DNA from 2 places in the Acetobacterium wieringae genome. Region 1 is predicted to be linked to the other one. Evidence: riboswitches for the same ligand, from Rfam matches in the RefSeq annotation. Region 1 holds a riboswitch; the other holds the start of a gene.
The links. Region 1 has a riboswitch for thiamine pyrophosphate ahead of thiC (phosphomethylpyrimidine synthase ThiC). Riboswitches for the same ligand answer to the same signal wherever they lie in the genome.
Positions count from the first base shown of each region.

Region 1 (3,878 bases):
ATTGACATGCTCACCGAGCTACCGAACCGTAAAATGCTGATCAGTCGAATCGATCAACTGATCACCTCGATTGAGGAACCTGATCTTCATTTTGCCCTTGCCTTTATCGATCTGGATGACTTCAAGCAAGTCAATGACACTTTAGGGCACCATGTGGGAGACTTATTGCTCCAGGCGGTTTCTGCCAAATTAAAGGATGCCATCCATGGCGATGACATGCTGGGTCGATTGGGTGGTGATGAGTTTGCCTTAATTATTAAACGCCCCCTGACTGATGATGCCCTTTATGCCTATATTGAAAATCTACGACAACAACTCATCGATGATCTGATCATTGAAAATAAGCCCCTACCAATCCGGGCCAGCTTTGGTTTGTCACGCTACCCAGAAGATGGCAGTACCTCTGCCGAACTTTTAAAATCCGCCGATCACGCTATGTACCGGGCAAAAATCCACAAGACCGCTGGCATCGAATTTTTTAATCATCCAAAAAGCGCTGCACCATCTGCGAAGCTGGATTACGACCATTACTTCAACCTGGCTCTGGAAAACAATGAATTTTATCTGGTCTTTCAACCTCAATTCACTTCTGACTCCAAGCAATTGCGGGGCTTTGACGTTCTGCCGCAGTGGAACTCTGCTGTCCTTGGTAACGTCAGTCCCGAGGTTTTTTTGCCAATTGCCGAAAACAATGGTCTGATGCCATTGTTGGGACAGTGGATTCTTGATGAAGCCTGCGAAAGATACCAAAAATTTAAAAAAATTTACACTGCGCCGCTGATTATGTCAATTAATATTTCTGATGTTGAAATTCTCGATCCGGGCTTTGTTCCGATGGTAAAAACGACCCTAGCCAAAGCTGGTATGATCGGCAGCAACCTGGAATTTGAAATCCGTGAATCAACGTTTCTGGCTGCCTCCCCGCAACTGTCCGAGGTGATCAATGAACTCCGTTCAGCTGGTATTCTTATTGCACTGGATGATTTTGGCGAAACCATGGCCTATGTCAATGAACTTCAGACATTTCCCATTGATACGATTAAACTTGCCCAAAGCTATGTCGATGCCATTGATGGTGGTAACGGCACTAACCATCCTCTTGCTGCCATGGTTTTATTGGGCCACCAATTGAATCTTGCCGTTTTTGCTAAAGGTGTGCACACCCATGCCCAGGTTGACTATTTGCAGCAATACCAATGCGATTATCTTCAGGGGCCTTGGTGGAGTGACCCCCTGGATGATCCTGGCTTTTCGCAGTTATTGGAAACGCTGCCGGTATAGTCCCCGGGTTTTTCATTTGTTTCGCAAACTACCCGATCGGTCTTTGATCTTGACATTTTCATTTTCCATGATATAATGCTGACAATTAAATATTTTTTGCGGGGGGACTTATTGTTGAGAAGGTTAAAACCTGACCCTTTGAACCTGTTAGTTAATACTAACGTAGGGAGGCAAGGCGTTTTAGCTTAATTTCTAATACGTACGTTTGGTGCTTTCCTATTGTGGAAGGCACTTTTTTATTACCCCAGATTTTAAATCAGAAAGGAAACGCTTGTGAAAAATTACCAAACCCAAATGGAGGCGGCAAAAAAGGGGATTATCACCCCGGAAATGAAAACCGTGGCCCAAAAAGAAGGCCTTGATGTGACCAAACTGATGGCTTTGGTCGCCTGTGGCCAGGTTGCCATCCCGGCCAATGTCCGACATCATTCGCTTTCGCCGGAAGGCATCGGTACTGGTCTGAAAACCAAAATCAATGTCAACCTGGGGGTCTCGGGGGATTGTAACGATTATAGTCTGGAGCTGGAAAAGGTCAAACTATCCCTGAAATTTGGGGCCGAAGCGATTATGGATTTAAGTAATTATGGAAAAACCAATACCTTTAGAAAGCAGCTGCTTGAACTGTCGCCGGCAATGATCGGTACGGTTCCGATGTATGATGCCATCGGCTACCTGGAAAAAGATCTGCAGGCGATTACCGCCCAGGATTTCATGCGGGTGGTTCGGGCCCACGCCGAAGAAGGGGTGGACTTTATGACCATCCACGCCGGAATCAATAAGCGGGCGGTGGAAGCCTTTAAGCGGTCGGGTCGACGCACCAATATTGTCTCCCGGGGTGGCTCACTGATCTTTGCCTGGATGGAAATGACCGGCAACGAAAATCCCTTTTATGAATATTACGACGAGTTTTTAGAAATCCTCCGGGAGTTTGATGTCACCATCAGCTTGGGGGATGCCCTGCGCCCGGGCTGTATTGACGACAGCTCTGATGCTTCCCAGCTCAGCGAACTGATTGAACTGGGTCATCTGACCAAACGGGCCTGGGCTAAAGACGTTCAGGTAATGGTTGAAGGCCCGGGCCATATGGGCATCAACGAGATTGCCGCCAATATGGTTATTCAAAAAAGGCTGTGTCACAATGCCCCCTTCTATGTCCTCGGTCCGCTGGTCACCGATGTGGCTCCAGGCTATGATCATATTACCGCCGCCATTGGCGGTGCCATCGCTGCGGCCAACGGCGCCGATTTTCTTTGTTATGTGACGCCAGCCGAACATTTACGGTTGCCCGATATCAATGACGTCAAGGACGGCATCATCGCAACCAAGATTGCCGCTCATGCCGCCGACATTGCCAAAGGCATTCCCCAGGCCCGGGACTGGGATAATAAAATGTCCGATGCCCGGCGCCAGATTGACTGGGAAACCATGTTTGCGCTGGCCATCGATGGCGAAAAAGCCCAGGCCTATTATGAGAGCACCCCCACCGAAGAAAAACACAGCTGTTCGATGTGCGGGAAAATGTGTGCCGTGCGCACCACCAATATGATTCTGGATGGTCAAACCGTGTCCCTGCACGCTGAGAATTAATCAACTTTATTCGTTTTTTGATCAATTTCAGCTTATCTTTTTTCTTAATCAGCCGATATCCATGTTAGCGGATTGCGTCTATTTCTGGCGTAATCATTTCGTAAAAACATGGAGGTGGATTTATGAAAATCGAAAGTTCAAACGTTACAATGGCCAGCCAAAGCAGTTATATGGAAGCCACCAAAACGGTCGAATCCTTGCGTAGCTGGGATGCTCAGGGCAACTCTAAAACGACAACCACAACCATTTCTTCAGCAAAGGGAATGGATACCCTTGAAATATCAGAAGCGGCTAAAAATCTGCAGTTAAACAACCCGGCGCCACTATCGGCGGCCCCAGCCGAAGAGGAGGAAACCTCCTCCCTGACCAGTAAGGAAGAACAACAGCTGACCCTGCTAAAACGGATGATTGAGGCACTGACCAAGAAAAAAATCAGATTTGTGGTGCCCAAAAAAGCCACTCTGGAAGACCCGAAAATGAGTCAGGCGATCCAAAGTGCCTATTCCACCCGGAGTTCACTGCTGAGTGCTGCCGCCGGATGGGCTCAGGGTTTAGCCGGTGCACAACCCCGCAACAGCGTTCCTGCCAGTGGTGGCTTTGAATACCATCAGAGTGTCACCCACTATGAAGCCCAGAGCACGTCATTTCAGGCCCAGGCAGCCGTCACAACTGCCGATGGCCGACAGATCAATATCGATCTGCAATTAAATCTCAGTCGGGAATTCATCTCCCAGTCCAATCTGGATATCAAAGCTGGCAATGAACCCGTTCAAGTCGACCCGCTGGTCATCAATTTCGGAACTGGCAGTGCCTCACTCTCTGAGCAAAAATATGCCTTTGATATTGATGCCAACGGCAGCCTCGATCAAATTTCTTTTGTCGGTCCCGGCAGCGGCTTTCTGGCCCTGGATCTCAATGAAGACGGCACTATTAATGACGGCAGCGAACTCTTCAGTACCGCAAAGCGGCAACGGTTTTGACGATCTGGCTAAGTACGATACCGATGGCAA
Region 1 is NZ_CP097897.1:140,852-144,729, reverse strand. Features, by position in the region: gene CHL1_RS00720 (putative bifunctional diguanylate cyclase/phosphodiesterase) at 1-1,281, shown strand, start outside; TPP riboswitch at 1,372-1,468, shown strand; gene thiC (phosphomethylpyrimidine synthase ThiC) at 1,576-2,868, shown strand; gene CHL1_RS00710 (hypothetical protein) at 2,991-3,848, shown strand; gene CHL1_RS00705 (hypothetical protein) at 3,802-3,878, shown strand, end outside.

Region 2 (3,878 bases), 540 kb from region 1:
CCCAAAGTTCGGGTACCGGTGTATATTACCTCGATTGCCACCATCGTTACGCTGGTGCAGCTGTTGCTCCAGGCCTTTGCGCCGGAGCTTTACAAGGCCTTGGGGATTTATTTGGCGCTTATTGTGGTGTTTGCCATTATTCTGGCCCGGGCAGAAGTGTTTGCATCGAAGAACTCGGTGATCCCGTCGTTTTTTGATGGCCTGGGAATGGGGGCCGGTTTTACCCTGGCGCTGCTGCTGATTGGCTGCATCCGGGAACTGTTGGGGGCCGGGTCGATTTTTGGGATCCCGGTGATTGGTGATTGGTATGATCCGGCCTTAATTATGATTTTACCAGCTGGTGGTTTTATCTTAATTGGTTATCTGGTGGGTGGTTTTAAAATGCTGACTGAATATATGGAGAAAGCAGAAACAAAAAAGGGTGACCGATAATGGAATACGTTACTTTATTTATTAGTGCGGTAATTGTTAATAATTTTGTCTTAACAAAATTTCTGGGATTATGTATCTTTTTTGGCGTCTCAAAAAACTTAAGTGCGTCGATTGGGATGGGGATGGCGGTCACTTCGGTAATGACGCTGAGTTCAATGCTGGCCTGGGTGGTATACAATTTTGTGCTGGTACCACTGAATCTGACCTTTATGACAACAGCGGTGTTTGTCTTGCTGATTGCCAGCTTTGTTCAGTTGCTGGAAATGGTTATTAAAAAACAGGCACCAGCCCTTTATAATATGTGGGGCATTTATCTTCTCCTGATTGCTACCAACTGCGTTGTTTTGGCGGTGCCGCTGCTTAATGCCGAATCCAGTTTTTCGTTCTTAAAAAGTGTAGTTTATGCGGTGGGTTCGGGCCTGGGTTTTGCGCTGGCGATTATTTTAATGGCCAGCTTAAGAGAAAAACTGCGGCTGGCCGATGTCCCCAAACCACTGGAAGGACTGGGCATTGCCTTTATTCTGGCGGGGATGCTGGCCCTGGCGTTTACCGGTTTTTCCGGGATGATCACATTGTAGAGGAGTGACAGAGATGGAAACAGCATTATTAGTTGTCATTGTGATGTCTGCAATCGGATTGATTTTCGGTCTGATTCTGGCATTTGCCGACAAAAAATTCTCAATTGAGGTGAATCCGCTGATTCACATTGTCGATGACATTTTGCCCAAAGGTCAGTGTGGTAGCTGCGGTTATGCTGGCTGTCTGGCTTATGCCGAGGCCGTGGTGTTAAACCCGGAGGTGACCCCCAATTTATGTATCCCCGGGAAAAAGCCAGTGGCTGATTTGGTGGCGGAATTAACCGGAAAGTCGGCGCCGGAAATTGAACCGCAGATTGCCCAGGTGCGCTGTAAAAATACCATTACCCATGCCATCAAAAAATACAATTATGCTGGGGTGGAAGATTGCATTGCCGCCAGCCTGATTCAGGGCGGACCCAAGGGCTGCAAATATGGGTGCGTTGGTTTCGGGACCTGTGTTCATAGTTGCCCTTTTGGGGCGATGACCATGGGTACAGATCATCTGCCGTTGGTGGATGAAAAGAAGTGTACCGGTTGTGGCAAGTGTGCCACTGTTTGTCCCAAGGCGATTATTCATATGACGGCTATTGGGGCTCCGGTGGCGGTGCTCTGTAATTCCCGGGACAAGGGCGTAATAGCCCGTAAACTGTGTTCGGTGGATTGTCTGGGCTGTGGACTGTGTACAAAAAGCTGTCTGTACGATGCCATCACAGTTGAAAATAATCTGGCGGTGGTTGATCCGAAAATTTGTCTGGAAAAATGCAGCAATCCAACCTGTCTGGAAAAATGTCCAACCGGAGCAATTTTTGATTTGAGAAAGTAAAAAGTTGCAAAAAAAACAGCCGGTCCGAATGACCGTGCTGTTTTTTTATATTAGGAATGAAAAGAAAAAGAGGAGATGTTTATCTCTTGTGTTTATCTTAGGCCTTGAACCTTTAGCCAAACTTTGAAAGAGGTTAAGTTTAAGTTAAATTAAGAATTGAATGGCCGATTCAAACAGTCAAATCAAACGGGAACCCCGTTGACAAAAATCTGGTGATATGATAACCTTTATCACAATTAAAGAGTTGGGGAGCTTATGCATTTAGGCTGAGAGGAAGCAAATCGCTGTTTCGACCCATGCACCTGATACGGATAATGCCGGCGTAGGGAAATTATGTCAAGCTGCTGTGCATTCGTGTACAGTTTTTTTTGTTTAAATCAGGAGTGTCACGATCAGGAAAGAGAATTTTATTAGTGGAAAGAGGTAAGCTTATGTTAAGAAAAATCCTGGAAAATGTCAGGAATCAGCCGCCGCTGGTTCATTCCATCACCAACTATGTGACCGTGAATGACTGCGCCAACATCGTGTTGGCCTGCGGAGGGGCTCCGATTATGGCTGACGATATCAATGAGGTCGAAGAAATTATTGCCATTTGCAATGCCCTGGTCATTAATATCGGCACCCTTAACGAACGGACGGTGGCATCAATGATTAAGGCTGGGAAAGAAGCCAACCGTCTCGGTCGGCCGGTAATTCTCGATCCGGTCGGTGCCGGGGCTTCGACACTGCGAACAGAGACCGTCTTTAAGCTGTTAAAGGAAGTGCAGTTTAGCGTGATCCGGGGCAATGTCTCGGAAATCAAAACCATCGCTTCAGGCAGTGGCAGAACCAAAGGGGTCGATGCCGATATCAGCGATGCCATCACTGAAGATAATCTGGACGGGATGGTTGCTTTTGCCAAAGCCCTCAGCCAAAAAACCGGGGCGGTTATTGCCATCACCGGCGCCATCGACATTGTCGCCGACAGCCAGAAAGCCCTGTTGATTCGCAACGGTCACCCGATGATGTCCCGGATTACCGGCACCGGCTGTATGCTGACCACGGTGATTGGCAGTTATTGTGGCGCCAATCCCGATGATCTGCTGCTGGCTACCGCCGCTGCCGTCAGTTGCATGGGCCTGTGCGGTGAGCTGGCCTTTGCCAGGGTTGCGGCTGAGCAGGCCGGAACGGCATCCTTCCGTACCTACCTGATTGACGCCATGAGCCGAATGGATGCTCAAACATTAGCAGGAGGAATCAAGATTGAAACTCGATAAGCAAGCAATGTTGCTTTATGCGGTTACTGACCGCAGTTGGCTGGGTGATCAAACCCTGGTGGAGCAGGTGGAAGAAACCTTAAAAGGTGGGGCCACTTTTATTCAGTTGCGGGAAAAGGAGCTGGAAATTGAGGACTTTATCCGGGAAGCCCGGGCCATTAAAAAACTGACCGATGCCTACAAAGTTCCCTTTGTTATTAATGATGCCGTTGAGGTGGCTCTGGCAGTGGATGCCGATGGGGTACATGTTGGTCAGGACGATATGGATGCCAGAGAGCTTCGAAAACGGATCGGGGATAAAATCATCGGTGTTTCGGCGGATACGGTGGAGCTGGCATTAAAAGCCGAAGCCGATGGTGCCGACTATATCGGGGTTGGGGCCATCTATGCCACGGATACCAAAGCCGATGCCACGGTGGTGGCTTTTGAAACGATTGCGGCGATCTGTCAGGCAGTATCGATTCCGGTGGTGGCCATCGGCGGGCTTAACGAAACCAATATTCATTGCTTAGCAGGCATGGGAGTGGACGGGGTTGCCCTGGTATCGGCGATTTTTTCAAAAGCCGATATTCGCAAAGCAACCCGGAAACTTCGACAATTATCTGAGGCGATGACCAGGGCATGAATCCGATAAGTATAAACACGGAGGGGATCATCTTTGATCTGGACGGTACCTTGATTGACTCGATGTCAGCCTGGGAAAACATTGGCAGTGATTTTTTAAGAAAACACGGGATTGCTCCCCCGGATGATTTAAATGAGACCATCAAAACCATGAGTTTTGCTGAA
Region 2 is NZ_CP097897.1:3,308,525-3,312,402, reverse strand. Features, by position in the region: gene rsxE (electron transport complex subunit RsxE) at 1-432, shown strand, start outside; gene CHL1_RS16295 (electron transport complex protein RnfA) at 432-1,010, shown strand; gene rnfB (RnfABCDGE type electron transport complex subunit B) at 1,024-1,833, shown strand; TPP riboswitch at 2,069-2,180, shown strand; gene thiM (hydroxyethylthiazole kinase) at 2,265-3,089, shown strand; gene thiE (thiamine phosphate synthase) at 3,076-3,714, shown strand; gene CHL1_RS16275 (HAD family hydrolase) at 3,711-3,878, shown strand, end outside.
Region 2: it holds a riboswitch for thiamine pyrophosphate, as region 1 does, so the genes downstream of both, thiM (hydroxyethylthiazole kinase) here and thiC (phosphomethylpyrimidine synthase ThiC) in region 1, are expected to answer to the same signal.